Regions from separate parts of the Flavobacterium sp. DW-iso2 genome, predicted to be linked through region 1. Evidence: riboswitches for the same ligand, from Rfam matches in the RefSeq annotation. Region 1 holds a riboswitch; each other region holds the start of a gene.
What was found. A riboswitch is a leader RNA that binds a small molecule or an ion and turns the genes downstream of it on or off. The one in region 1 is predicted to bind S-adenosylmethionine.
Positions count from the first base shown of each region.

Region 2: another riboswitch for S-adenosylmethionine. It lies ahead of AC4PRO_RS13360 (homocysteine S-methyltransferase family protein); the one in region 1 lies ahead of AC4PRO_RS13620 (Na+/H+ antiporter NhaC family protein).
Region 3: another riboswitch for S-adenosylmethionine. It lies ahead of thrA (bifunctional aspartate kinase/homoserine dehydrogenase I); the one in region 1 lies ahead of AC4PRO_RS13620 (Na+/H+ antiporter NhaC family protein).

Region 1 is NZ_JBZXDY010000021.1:47,836-52,575, forward strand. It holds gene fabG (3-oxoacyl-[acyl-carrier-protein] reductase) at 1-145, opposite strand, end outside; gene AC4PRO_RS13620 (Na+/H+ antiporter NhaC family protein) at 332-1,654, opposite strand; SAM-I-IV-variant riboswitch at 1,712-1,807, opposite strand; gene AC4PRO_RS13625 (hypothetical protein) at 1,915-2,337, opposite strand; gene sucD (succinate--CoA ligase subunit alpha) at 2,543-3,415, opposite strand; gene AC4PRO_RS13635 (nuclear transport factor 2 family protein) at 3,502-3,864, opposite strand; gene AC4PRO_RS13640 (UDP-3-O-(3-hydroxymyristoyl)glucosamine N-acyltransferase) at 3,866-4,740, opposite strand, start outside.
Region 2 is NZ_JBZXDY010000020.1:54,161-58,900, reverse strand. It holds gene metH (methionine synthase) at 1-643, opposite strand, end outside; gene AC4PRO_RS13360 (homocysteine S-methyltransferase family protein) at 1,160-2,161, opposite strand; SAM riboswitch class I at 2,408-2,528, opposite strand; gene AC4PRO_RS13355 (NAD(P)/FAD-dependent oxidoreductase) at 2,622-3,674, opposite strand; gene AC4PRO_RS13350 (precorrin-2 dehydrogenase/sirohydrochlorin ferrochelatase family protein) at 3,781-4,359, opposite strand; gene cobA (uroporphyrinogen-III C-methyltransferase) at 4,346-4,740, opposite strand, start outside.
Region 3 is NZ_JBZXDY010000020.1:38,554-43,293, forward strand. It holds gene AC4PRO_RS13285 (O-acetylhomoserine aminocarboxypropyltransferase/cysteine synthase family protein) at 1-1,090, shown strand, start outside; gene AC4PRO_RS13290 (hypothetical protein) at 1,617-1,823, shown strand; SAM riboswitch class I at 2,000-2,108, shown strand; gene thrA (bifunctional aspartate kinase/homoserine dehydrogenase I) at 2,189-4,740, shown strand, end outside.

The DNA of each region.
Region 1 (4,740 bases):
TTTCTAGTGCTAAAGCGGATTCAACAGATGAACTGTACGTAAACGCAACATTTGCTCCGTGTTTTGCAAAAACTTCTGCAATTCCTTTTCCTATTCCGCGACTTGCGCCTGTTATAATGGCTACTTTTCCTTCTAGTAATTTCATGTTCTAAAATTAGTTTAATATTTATTTGAAGCTATTCCTGCTATCCACTGCAATCTTTTATGTTTTTAAGAAAAAACATAAAAGGATTTTCGTTGCTATCAGGGCTAAAAACGACTTGTCAAATATATAATAATTCCTTTCTTAAAAAAAATTTCAATTCTAATAAACGACTAGTAAAACAAAACTTTAAATTTTAAAATATTTATTCACCCATTTATCCCAATGTGAACTATAAATGGCCAATAAAGTAAAGCCTAATAAAAACAAATGATACCAGGCATTACTAATTAGATCAAAAAAGTCCAATTTACCATTAGCAAAACTCAATATCAACAAAACCTGCGCTCCGTAAGGTAAAATTCCTTGTACAATACAAGAAAAGATATCTAAAATAGCAGCTGTCTTTTTAGGATTCAAATCATATTCGTCATTAATCTCCTTTGCAATAGGACCCGTAATTACAATAGACACCGTATTATTGGCTATAGCCAAATTAGCAAAACCAACTAATGCTCCTATTCCTGCTTGCGCTGATTTTTTACTTTTAATGCGTCTTTTAATTTGGTACAGTAAATAATTAATTCCGCCCGCTTTTTCTACCATAGCCGCTAAACCACCTGTAAGCATCGATAATAAAAAGATGTCAGTCATACCGGTAAAACCTTCATATATCTTTTGGATAAACTCCATAAAGGTAAAAGAACCGCCAATATAACCAATGACTCCCGCTATAAGCGTACCGATAATTAAGGTAGAAAAAACATTTACGCCAATCAAAGCTAAAATAATTACTAATATATAAGGTACGATAGGAATCCATTCAAAACTAGCTTTTGGAAGCGCAACAGTAACAATATCTGAATTTAAACCGAGGTAAAAGAATAAAATAATAGTAATCACTGCGGCAGGAAATGCAATGAACAAATTGATTTTGAACTTGTCTTTTAATTCGCAACCCAAGGATTGCGTTGCTGCAATAGTAGTGTCTGAAATCATCGAAAGGTTGTCCCCATACATAGACCCACCCAATAAGGCTCCAGAAATAAGTGGCAAAGAGGCTCCGCTTTTATCTGCTAATGTCACTGCTATAGGTCCTAAGGCAACAATTGCCCCCACAGAAGTTCCAGTCGCAGTTGATAAAAAACCTGCAATCAAAAAGATCCCTAACGGGAAGTAAGCCACGTCAATAGTACTGATTCCTAAATTAACAACAGCATCAACTCCCCCCATTGCTTTACTTACCACTGCAAATGCACCTGCAAGCAGATAAATCAAACACATGGTCATGATTTTACTTTCTCCACAACCTGCGATTAAGGTTGCTACTTTTTCCTCTGTGGAAGACTTGAATAATAAAAAGGCGGCTATAATACCCACCATAACAGCAACTGGAGATGGGAATGCATAAAAATCATGCAATACAATTCCGGCACCCAAAAAAGTAAAAATAAAAACAAAAAGCGGAATCAAAGCGTACGGATTTCCTGTTTTTTTTGAAAAAATAGTCATAAAATTAATTTAAAAATGAATTAAATATGACGAAAAACAAAAGCTAAAAAATGGGAATGAAACAACATTTTTTCCAAAGGATTTGGCTTATCGTTTTAGCACCTTGCTCGTTTTGCAGGTTGCTATCTCATAATGAGATTCGTGATAACGGCTGCAAAAGTACTACATCTTTTAGTAAAAACGATAGATATTTTATTTTTTAGCATAAAAAAAGCCTTACCGAAGTAAAGCTCATTTATAAATATATGGATTGAAATGTCCTAGAAAGCGACATTCCATCTTGGTAATCTACCATTTTCATCTAAGAAATTTTGTAAAACTTGTCCTTCTACAGCAGTTGGAATTCCTTTAGTCTCATCATTGAATGTTTCGTACCAAACTATTTCTAACAAACTGATATCTTCTTTTTTCATTTGTGCTGGCCAAGAATATTTTCTTCCTGTTTTTGCGAATTGATGTCCTTCAACAATCTTTTCTTTTAAACCACCATTTTTTATTTTCAAAGTTCCATCATTTTGTACCGTTCCAGTAGAACCTACCATGATCAACTCTTTTTCTTCTGCTACTGCATACACTAAAAACACGCCGCTACCTTCTGAAGCATTACAAACTTGTTCTAAACTGTCATCTGCAGCAAATGAAAATTTGTCGCTAACTTTAAATTTTTTTAATTCCTTATACATATTTTATTATTTATTTTATTTGGCTTTCACAAAAAAACACCCCACAATAAGTGAGGATTACTACAACCATATGTTTTTTTTATTAAATTAAAGGACAAGGAATGACCTCTTTTAATAAAGTGCAAAGATATTTCTTTAATTCTATTTTATAATAAAAAAGCCCCACAAATGTGAGGCTTATTCTATTTTAGTTTAAAATAGCGAACTATCCTAAAACTTCTTTTACCTTTTTACCAATTTCAGCTGGAGAATCCACTACGTGAATTCCACATTCTCTCATGATTTGTTTTTTAGCTTCTGCTGTATCATCAGTTCCACCTACAATAGCACCTGCATGCCCCATTGTACGACCTGCTGGAGCGGTAACTCCTGCAATAAATCCTACTACTGGTTTACGGTTACCATCAGCTTTTATCCAGTGAGCAGCATCTGCTTCTAGTTGTCCACCTATTTCACCTATCATAACGATACATTCTGTTTCTGGGTCATTCATCAACAACTCAACTGCTTCTTTTGTAGTTGTTCCAATGATAGGATCTCCTCCAATACCAATTGCAGTAGTGATTCCTAATCCTTGTTTTACAACTTGGTCAGCTGCTTCATACGTTAATGTTCCTGATTTAGAAACGATACCTACAGTTCCTTTTTTGAAAACAAAACCTGGCATAATACCAACTTTAGCTTCACCTGGAGTAATTACTCCTGGACAGTTAGGTCCTATTAACCTTGCGTTTCTTTCTTTAACATAAGCATTTGCTTTGATCATATCAGCTACAGGAATTCCTTCTGTAATGGCGATAATCACTTTTATTCCTGCATCAGCAGCTTCCATAATTGCATCAGCAGCAAAAGCGGGTGGTACAAAAATGATTGTAGTATCAGCACCTGCTTGTTCAACCGCATCTTTTACAGTATTAAAAACGGGACGATCTAAATGAGTTGTGCCACCTTTTCCTGGAGTTACACCACCTACAACGTTTGTTCCGTACTCAATCATTTGAGAAGCATGGAAAGTTCCTTCACTTCCTGTAAATCCTTGAACAATTATTTTGGAATCTTTATTAACTAAAACACTCATGATATATATTTTATGTGATTTTTAAAAATTGTCTTGCAAAAGTAAGGTTTTGAAATTATTTTGAGGCCATTTCTTATCAAAATATATTATGATAATTGACTCATTTGATAACCTCTATATAATTTATTATCTTTTATTTCCCAAATTACTATAAAATGTGCCAATAACATCTCCTCTCTAGGGTTTTCAATTGTTTTTACAAAATGAGAATAGCGTACACTAATTAGATCATTTTCGGCAATGATGTGACTGATCCTGATCTTTGAGCGAACGTAGGCTTTGCCTAATTCTTCAGAAATATTTAGTAAAGCATCGTAGTCTAATTGCACAAGACCCTTACTACTATTCCAATCGACCAAAGCTTCAGAGTGCAAATATTCTTTCATAGTAGCGCTGTCAAGCAGAGCATCTGATTTGTAAAAATCTTGAACGAGTTCTTTTGCTGTCATATTATTTTAATTTATTTAAAATTTCTGGTATTTTTTTAATATTAGCCAGTTGTTTTAATTTTTCTCTAGACTCTTCTATTGGTGTTCCAAAATAGGATTTCCCGCCTTCAACAGATTTCGTTACTCCTGTCTGGCCTAGAATCACTGCTTTCGTGCCTATTGTGATTCCACTAGTAGTTCCTACTTGTCCCCAAATAGTAACTTCATCTTCAATAATAACACAACCTGCTATCCCAGTTTGGGAGGCAATTAAACACTTTTTTCCAATTACAGTATCATGACCTACATGAACCTGATTGTCAATTTTTGTTCCTTCACCAATGATGGTATCTCCTGTAACTCCTTTGTCTATTGTACAAAGCGCTCCAATACCCACATGGTCCTTTATTACAACCCTACCGCCCGAAAGCAATTGGTCAAATCCGTCTTCTCGTTTTTTGTAATAAAAGGCGTCGGCGCCAAGAACTGTTCCTGCATGGATGATTACATTATTTCCAATTACGGTATTATCATAAATGGCAACATTAGCATGAATCAAACAATTCTCTCCTATCACAACATGATTACCTATAAAAACATTCGGTTGAATTAAAGTTCCTTGTCCGATCTTGGCTGAAGCAGAAATAGAAGCACTTGAAGACTCAAAAGGCTTAAAGTATTTTGTTAACTTATTGAAATCATTAAAGGGATCTTCTGATATCAATAATGCTTTTCCTTCTGGACAATCTACTTTTTTATTAATCAAGACAATAGTTGCCGCTGAATTTAAAGCTTTATCATAATATTTTGGATGATCTACAAAAACGATATCACCATTTTCTACAACATGAATTTCATTCATTCCAGATATTGGGAAATTAGCATCCCCAACATATT
Region 2 (4,740 bases), on a different contig from region 1:
CTCTAAAGAAATCCAAAGCGTTCAATCGGTGCTCTTCCATCCCAGTTGCTACCGGAAATATATTCAAATCGAAAATAATATCCTGAGGCGGAAAACCCACTTTATCAACCAAAATATCATACGAACGCTGACATATTTCTACTCTACGATCGTAATTATCAGCCTGACCCGTTTCGTCAAAAGCCATAATAATTGCCGCAGCACCGTATCGCTTAATCAATTTAGCATGATGAATAAAAGCTTCTTCGCCTTCTTTTAGCGAAATCGAATTCACTACACTTTTTCCTTGTACGACTTTCAATCCCGCTTCAATGATATCCCATTTTGAGCTATCAATCATAATGGGCACACGCGAAATATCAGGCTCGGCAGCGATTAGATTCAGGAATTTTGTCATGGCATATTCACCGTCCAGCATCCCTTCATCCATATTAATATCGATGATTTGGGCGCCACCTTCCACTTGCTCCTTGGCAATACTCAGTGCTTCTTCGTATTTTTCTTCCTTAATTAACCGAAGGAATTTTCTAGAACCCGTAACATTTGTGCGTTCCCCAATATTCACAAACACGCTATCTGGCGTAATGATCAAAGGCTCTAATCCCGCCAATACAAGGTTTCTTCTAGTTTCTTTTTCTGCCATTTTTTTTATATTTAATCCTTCAAGGTTTAAAAACCAAGGAGGTTCAGCTTTATTATCTTATTATTTTGGGCGTGACCCAAAAAGGGTCGGGCTATTCGTTCCCTCACGCGGATTTGTGCATTCTATGTCATTCCCATTCATTTTTGTCATTGCGAGGAACGTAGCAATCTCATCCAGCTTATCCATCAACAGGATAACATTTACCTCATTCACTTTAACGAAGAATTACATCAGTCACTCTCGCTACCTGATTCTTTCGTTTCTCGGAATGACAAAACTAAAATCTATACTTTTAATCTCTTTACGGGCACAAGCGAGACGCTTGCGCTAGCGAAACCACTAAATCAGATTACTTCGTAGGTAGAACAAAGTTAACTTGCCTTAACCTCACCATTTTTACTTATTGTTATTCTCTCTTCTTTGTCATTCTGAGGGACGAAGAATCTTTGTTATGTGAGCAACTTGTAGAGATTCTTCCTTCGTCAGAATGACAAAATAGTATAGTTCTACTCCGTCTTACATCACTGCCGTAGAAACTCTCGGTTTATAATCCTTTGCAATATCTGCAATTAGCCTGATGTGTTCTGGTGTTGTTCCGCAACAACCACCAATGATATTTACTAAATTATCGTCGAGATATGTTTTTATTTGTGCTTGCATTTCTGCGGGTGTTTCGTCGTATTCTCCAAAGGCATTGGGCAATCCTGCATTAGGATGCGCTGATACATTGAACGACGTATTTTGCGACAAGGTTTGTAGATATGGTTTCAATAAATCGGCACCAAGGGCGCAATTAAATCCTACACTCAATAACGGAATATGCGAAACCGAAACTAAAAATGCTTCTACTGTTTGTCCTGAAAGTGTTCTTCCTGAAGCATCAGTAATCGTTCCTGAAACCATGATTGGAATATCGATATTGCGTTCGTCTTTGACTTCTTCGATGGCAAAAAGTGCCGCTTTAGCATTTAAAGTATCGAAAATAGTTTCGACCAATAAGATATCACTTCCTCCGTCTATCAGCGCTTCCACTTGTTGCTTGTAAGCAATACGCAAATCATCAAAGGTTACGGCTCTGTATCCTGGATCGTTTACGTCTGGTGACATGCTTGCAGTCCGGTTTGTTGGACCTATTGAACCCGCTACAAAACGAGGTTGATCTGGATTTTTGGCTGTAAATTCATCGGCTACTTCACGGGCTATTTTGGCAGATTCATAATTGAGTTCATACACCAAATCTTCTAAATGGTAATCGGCCATACCTATTGTGGTGCCTGAGAAGGTATTGGTTTCTACAATATCTGCTCCCGCTTCAAAATAGGCTGCGTGAACGGCGCGAATCGCTTGTGGCTGGGTTATAGACAACAAATCGTTGTTTCCTTTTAGAGAATGTGGAAAATCTTTGAAACGTTCTCCTCTAAAATCTTCTTCGGAGAAATTATAGCGTTGCAACATGGTTCCCATAGCTCCATCGAGGATGAGAATGTTTTTTTTAATGGCTTCGTGAATATTGGACATAACTTTTTATTTCTTGAAAATCACAATCGGAATTGGGATTTTTACTTTTGATTACTAATTACAAAAGTTCACTATATAAATTCTTTAGCCCTGATGGAAGCGGCATCCTTTTATTCTGGGGTTCAGAATAAAAGATATAGCGTACAGCAGGAAGGATGATGGCAAAAAGCACCAATCATTCGCTCTAAAAAAAATAATATAAAAGTTGTCAAGAAAAGGTTTGAGAAATACTATGGAAGTATTCTTGTGTTATCTATCTTAGATACTGAAGTAAGTTCAGCATAAAGTAGAATGTAGCACCTTCTTTATAAGATAAAGGGTTGCTAAGGTTTCATTGGGTCTTTCCCTCCGCCTTTCGTGATAACGATCAATAAATATAGGAACACTGCAAAGAAAAGATATAGCGCTAACACTTGCAAGTATTAACGCCATATTTTTTTATTGGTTTTTATGCGAATTGTTATACAATGGCTTTAACCACTGCTTTTGGAGCTTCTTTACGAGTCCCGTCAAAACCATCAACTCCTGAAACTGTTGTGTATTTTAGCACATATTTCTTACCTGGATTGATAATTTGATAGGCAGCCTGACACATTAATGTCGCCTCATGAAAACCACAAAGAATTAATTTTAATTTCCCTGGGTACGTATTTACATCACCAATGGCGAAAATCCCTGGAATATTCGTCTGGTAATCCAATGCGTTGTCTACTTTGATGGCGTTTTTCTCAATTTCTAGTCCCCAGTTTCCTATTGGCCCTAATTTTGGTGTCAATCCGAAAAGAGGAATAAAGTAATCTGTAGGAATGGTTCTTCTTGCGCCATTTTCATCAAGTACAACGGATTCAATATGCTCTGCACCATTAAGCCCTACTACTTCAGCAGGTGTAATCAACCTGATTTTTCCAGCATCTTTTAATTCCTGCACTTTTTCTACAGAATCCAATGCTCCTCTAAATTCATTTCTTCTGTGAATTAAAGTTACTTCGGAAGCAATATTCGAAAGGAAGATACTCCAGTCTAAAGCGGAGTCTCCTCCACCAGAAATAACGACTCTTTTATCTCTAAATTTTTCTGGGTTTTTGATAAAATACTTCACGCCTTTATCTTCATAAAAATTGATTCCGTCGATAAGTGGTTTTCTTGGCTCAAAACTTCCCAAGCCTCCCGCTATCGCCACAACCGAAGCATGAATTTGCGTCCCTTTATTAGAGGTAACAATGAAACTTCCGTCTTCTTGTTTGTCTATTGTTTCAGCACGTTCTCCTAGTGTAAAACCTGGCTCAAATTGCTTTATTTGTTCCATTAGATTATCTACTAAATCCCCCGCTAAAACCTCTGGAAACCCAGGGATGTCGTAGATCGGTTTTTTAGGATATAGTTCTGAAAGTTGGCCACCCACTTGTGGTAACGCGTCTAATATGTGACATTTTAATTTTAATAATCCTGCTTCAAAAACGGCAAATAAACCAGTAGGACCGGCTCCTATAATAAGGATATCTGTTTTAATCATTTCTATATTCTTCATGTACTTTCTATTATGCTAAACTAATTTAATGCAAATTAACGATTGAATTTTACTTCATCAAATGATATTTATCATTCGCTTATTTTTATCTCTATTTATTTTTTAACGCTGCGGTAACCTCATTCATTTTTTGAACTTTCTCTTCAAAATTCCCTTTTAGGGTTTTGCGGTATTCATTCAGGTTCAAAACCATTTGGTTGATATCTTCTGGTATTATTTCTTCAAAAAACTCGCGCAATCTTTTGGCTGTTGTAGGTGATTTTCCATTTGTTGAAATCGCAATTTTGACATTTCCTTTGGTTACGATTCCTCCCAAATAATAATCGCATAATTCTGGCGTATCAGCGATATTGCAAATTAAATATCTTTCCCTACATAAATCATAAATTCTTTTATTCACTTCAAGATCATCCGTACAAGCAATAACCATATGCCTTTTCTTGAGCATCTTTTTCTTGAATTTCTTCATGGTCAGTTTTACCGAATCATGCTTATTGACTAACTCAATTAATTCAGGTAAAAATTTTGGAGCAACAACCTCAACATTAGCATTAGGACTAGATTTTAGCAAAAACGAAAGTTTTTCTAAGCCCACATTTCCTCCTCCTACAATAAGTACTTTGACTTGATGCATTTTTAAAAATATAGGATATAATTCATTCCTTTCCATATACCAATACTGTATTGTGGTTTGATTTTAATTCTTTATAAAAACCTGCTCTTTTCTTACTATCACCAACCACTTCTCCAATTACAATTATGGCAGGCGAACTTAATTTATTCTCCGCTACAACTTTCTGGATTGTATCGATAGTTCCAATTCCCACTTTCTCTTCTGGCGTAGTTCCGTTTTGAATAATCGCAACGGGCATTGCTCCTTTGGATTCGTTTTGGAATAACGCCACAATCTGATCCAGCTTGCTCATCCCCATCAAAATGACGACTGTTGCCGTCGATTGGGCCGCTAAAGCTACATCTGTAGATAATTTTCGTGCTGAAGTAGTTCCAGTAATCACCCAAAAGCTCTCTGAAACGCCTCTTTTTGTCAAAG
Region 3 (4,740 bases), on a different contig from region 1:
AAATGATATCTTGGAACAACGCCTTGCAGCATTAGAGGGAGGAATAGGAGCTGTAGTTACCGCTTCTGGAACAGCGGCTATCACAACAGCTTTATTAGTATTGTTGAAAACGGGCGATCATATTGTAGCTTCAAGTAGTTTATACGGAGGAACATTTAATCTATTGCAAACTACTTTGCCTAGACTTGGGATCACAACCACTTTTGTAGATCCTTCTGATCCGGCTAACTTTACTAAGGCAGCGAATGAAAATACAAAAGTGTTTTTTATCGAAAGTTTGGGTAACCCAAAGTTAGATGTATTAGATATTGAAGCTATTTCCGCTGAAGCAAAAGCGTTAAAGGTGCCTTTGATTGTTGATAACACTGTGGCTTCTCCTTATTTGCTAAATCCGATTGCGCACGGAGCAAATATTGTTATTCATTCTTTGACCAAATATATTTCAGGTAACGGAACTTCTTTAGGGGGCGTTATTGTTGATGCGGGAACTTTTGACTGGAGTAGTGGTCGTTTTCCTGAATTCACGACACCTAATGCTGGTTATCATGGTTTGGTTTATCACGAAGCTTTAGGAAACGCCGCTTTTATTGCCAGAGTTAGAATCGAAGGATTACGTGATTATGGTGCTGCTTTGAGTCCGTTTAATGCGTTCCAAATTATTCAAGGTTTAGAAACATTAGCCGTTCGTGTAAAAAGACATAGCGAAAACGGATTAGCACTAGCACAATGGCTAGAAAGTCAAGACCAAGTAGAGTGGGTAAATTATCCAGGTTTACAATCGAGTAAATATCATGACTTAGCAAAACGGTATTTACCAAAAGGACAAAATGGATTAGTAACCTTTGGTTTAAAAGGTGGTTTTGAAGCAGCTAAAAAAGTAGCAGACGACACAAAACTATTTTCGTTACTAGCAAATATTGGAGATACAAAATCTTTAATTATTCATCCGGCAAGTACAACGCATCAGCAATTATCTGACGAACAACAATTAGCTTCGGGTGTTTCTAAAGATTTGATACGACTTTCTGTAGGTTTAGAAGACATTGAAGATTTAAAAGCCGATTTAAAAGCTGTTTTTGATTCATTTTAATTGCCCCATTTTTAAAATTTATGTTAATTATTTATGTGATTTTGGGTGTGATTATTGTCAAATGTTAATATTGACCATTTTTTTAATTGCATCGATGAAATTAGCGTTAATTCATTGTGAATAATTTGGAAATTAGAAGATTAAACGTGATATTTGTTGAATAAAAATACTAAAGATGAATTTTACTATTTATAAACAATTTGTAGTCGTATCGAAGAAATTCGGGAGCTTGCAATTGCCTTAAATTATATAAAAATATAATATAGCAAGAGCCTCCTAAGATAATTGGGAGGCTTTTATTTTTAAACAAATTTCAGCTTTCATAATAAAAAAATAAATGAAGATATTTTCAAATAAGAAGATTCAGATCCTTGTCGCAACGTTTTGCGTGGAAGTCTGTTGATACTAAAAGTATAAGTTTTTATGACTTAAATCCTTTTGGTATTTTTTCCAAGAGGATTTTTTTTATACTAATATCTAGATCAAAGAATAATAATAGAAAACAAACAACTTAAATACATATATCATGAGTGCAGCAAACAAACTTTCAAGGGCATGGGGACTTCTTAGAAACATGAGGGGTAATAAAAACAGCAACAATATAATTGCAATTGATGAACTAGTTAATCCAAGATTAGGTATGAACATATCAAACGGGAAAAATGCTAAAGATATCGTTAATTCATTGCAACTTTTGATGTATTCAAAGGAAAATGATACACTTTTTATTTAATTGAAAGTTATAAGACATAGCTTTTTACACGCGAGTAATTTCTGAATTGTTTGATTCAGCGAGGTCTTGCGTTTTTTTGTTAAATATATTTTTCGCTAATAATGACAATGGTAAAAGTTTGGTTGTTATAAAAATATGTAGTTAATTTGCAGTAATAAGTTCACACACGTATTGAAATGTTATAAAGAAAGGACGAGGGATTAGACCCGATGAAGCCTTAGCAACCCTTCGAGAAATCGGAGAAGGTGCTGCATTCTACCACTCCTAAAAGTGGAAAGATAACAACAAGAATTTCTCTAGTATTTACCTAGTTTTTTCTTTCTAATATTTCCAAATACAAATCAAAATCAATAAAAGATTTGAAATTGGAAAATAAAATATCCCATATTACCATCCAAAATTTCACCACACACAATGGTGCTTTTTATGCTACCCTAAACTTAAGTTTTCAGGTTTTTGGAGCTCCTTTGCATACTGCTCCCATTATTTTAATAAATCACGCCTTGACGGGAAATTCACAAGTAATTGGGGAATCTGGATGGTGGAATGATATCGTGGGAGTAGATAAAACCATAGATACTAGAAAATATACTATTGTCTCTTTTGATGTGCCTGGTAACGGTTTTAATTCGGCTACTATCGAAAATTACAGAGATTTTATCGCAAGAGATATTGCTAGAATTTTCATCGAAGGGCTTCGCGTTTTAAAGATTGATAATTTATTCGCTCTCATCGGAGGTTCTGTTGGTGGTGGAATTGCTTGGGAAATTTTGGCCTTAGAGCCTAAACTAGCGCAAAACTTTATTCCCATCGCCACAGATTGGAAAGCGACTGACTGGTTGATTGCTAATTGCTATTTGCAAGAGAAAATCCTTAATAATTCTAAAAAACCTATTGAAGATGCGCGTATTCACGCAATGTTATGTTACCGCACGCCAGAATCTTTTAAAGAGAAATTCAATAGAGACATTAATGTGCAACTAGAAACCTTTCAAGTGGAAAGTTGGTTGAATTACCACGGCGAAAAACTAGAAAAAAGGTTTCAACTGTCGGCATATAAAATGATGAACCAACTTTTAAAAACGATTGATATTACTCGCAATCACGAGTCATTAGAATCAATTATATCTAAAGTGGACGCGAACATATATATTGTAGGAATCAATTCGGATTTATTTTTTACAGCGAAGGAGAATCGAGAAACTTACAACGAGATTAAAAAATTTAAAAATAATGTATTCTACAGTGAGATTGACTCACAACACGGGCACGATGCCTTTTTGATAGAATATGAACAATTAGACAATTTATTAGAAGTTGTTTTCAAAAATAAAAAGCAGATGAAAATAGTAAAATTTGGCGGTAAATCTTTGGCAAACGGCGATGGTATCGATAGAGTTTTGGATATTATTGAGGGTAAAATAAAACAAGAAGAGAAAATTGCAGTAGTAGTTTCGGCAAGAGGAAAAGCAACAGATGAGCTGGACGATATTCTTACTATTGCAGCCAAAAACGGGAATTACAAACCGCTTTTAGAAAGTTTCAAAACCTATCAAAAAGATGGTTTTGATAAAGTTGATTTTTCAACTGAATTTGATAAATTAGATAAGCTTTTTGAAGGCGTTAGCTTGATTGGCGATTATAGCGTGAAGATTCAAGATCAAGTTTTAGCACATGGCGAAGTGCTTTCGGCTAAATTATTGGTGTTTTTATTGAATGAACGAGGTATTCCTGCAAAACTAGCAGACACCAGAGAATTAATTATAACCGATTCTAATTTTGGCGATGCACAACCATTAGACGCTGTTTCGAAAAAGAATTTCATCCAAATTTTTAAAGAAAACAAGGATGTTGTTTTGGTGATTACTGGTTTTATTGGTTCGAATGCAAAACACGAAACCACTACTTTAGGTAGAAACGGAAGTAATTATACGGCATCATTAGTTGCCAGTTATATCAATGCCGAAGAATTGCAAAACTTCACTCATGTTGACGGAATTTACACTGCCAATCCTGAATTAGTTTTAGATGCAAAAAAGATTGAATCTTTGTCTTATAACGAAGCAAATGAAATTGCTAATTTTGGAGCGAATATTTTGCACGCCAAAACCATCATTCCGCTGTTAGAAAAAAATATCCCTCTTCGAATTCTGAATACGTTCAATCATAAAAATAATGGAACTTTAATCACGTCAAATTCTAATGCGAGCGGAATTAAAACATTATCTGTTTTAGAAAATGTTTCTTTGGTGAATTTAGAAGGAAGAGGTTTACTTGGAAAAACGGGAGTTGATGCTCGTATTTTTAGAGTAATGGGAGATAATGATATTAGTGTGAGTATCATTTCGCAAGGTTCTTCTGAACGAGGAATTGGACTAGTGGTTGCTGCTGATAAAGCAACAAAAGCAATGATTGAATTAGAGAAAGAATTTGAAAACGATTTTTATTCTAAGGATGTCAATAAGATTACAGTGGTAGACAATGTATCTGTGATTTCAATAATAGGTCAGGATTTGAGCACGTTTCACAAGCCTTATACGGCATTGATAAAAAACAAAATTGTCCCTATTCTTTTCAATAATACAGTAACGGGTAAAAACGTGAGTTTAGTGGTTAAAAAATCAGAACTAAACAAAGCGTTGAATGTTATTCATGGAGAGATTTTTGGCGTAGCCAAGAAAATAAACATTGCCATTTTCGGACATGGATTAGTGGGAGGTACTTTGATTAATCAAATATTAGAGTCAGCTGGAGCTATCGAAAAACGAAAAGATATTAAACTCAACGTTTTTGCTATTGCCAATTCTAAAAAAGTATTGCTTAATAAAAAAGGAATTAACGCTAACTGGAAAAAAGAGTTACATACTGATGGAGTTGCATATACTTTAAATGATATTATCGCTTATGCAAATGAACA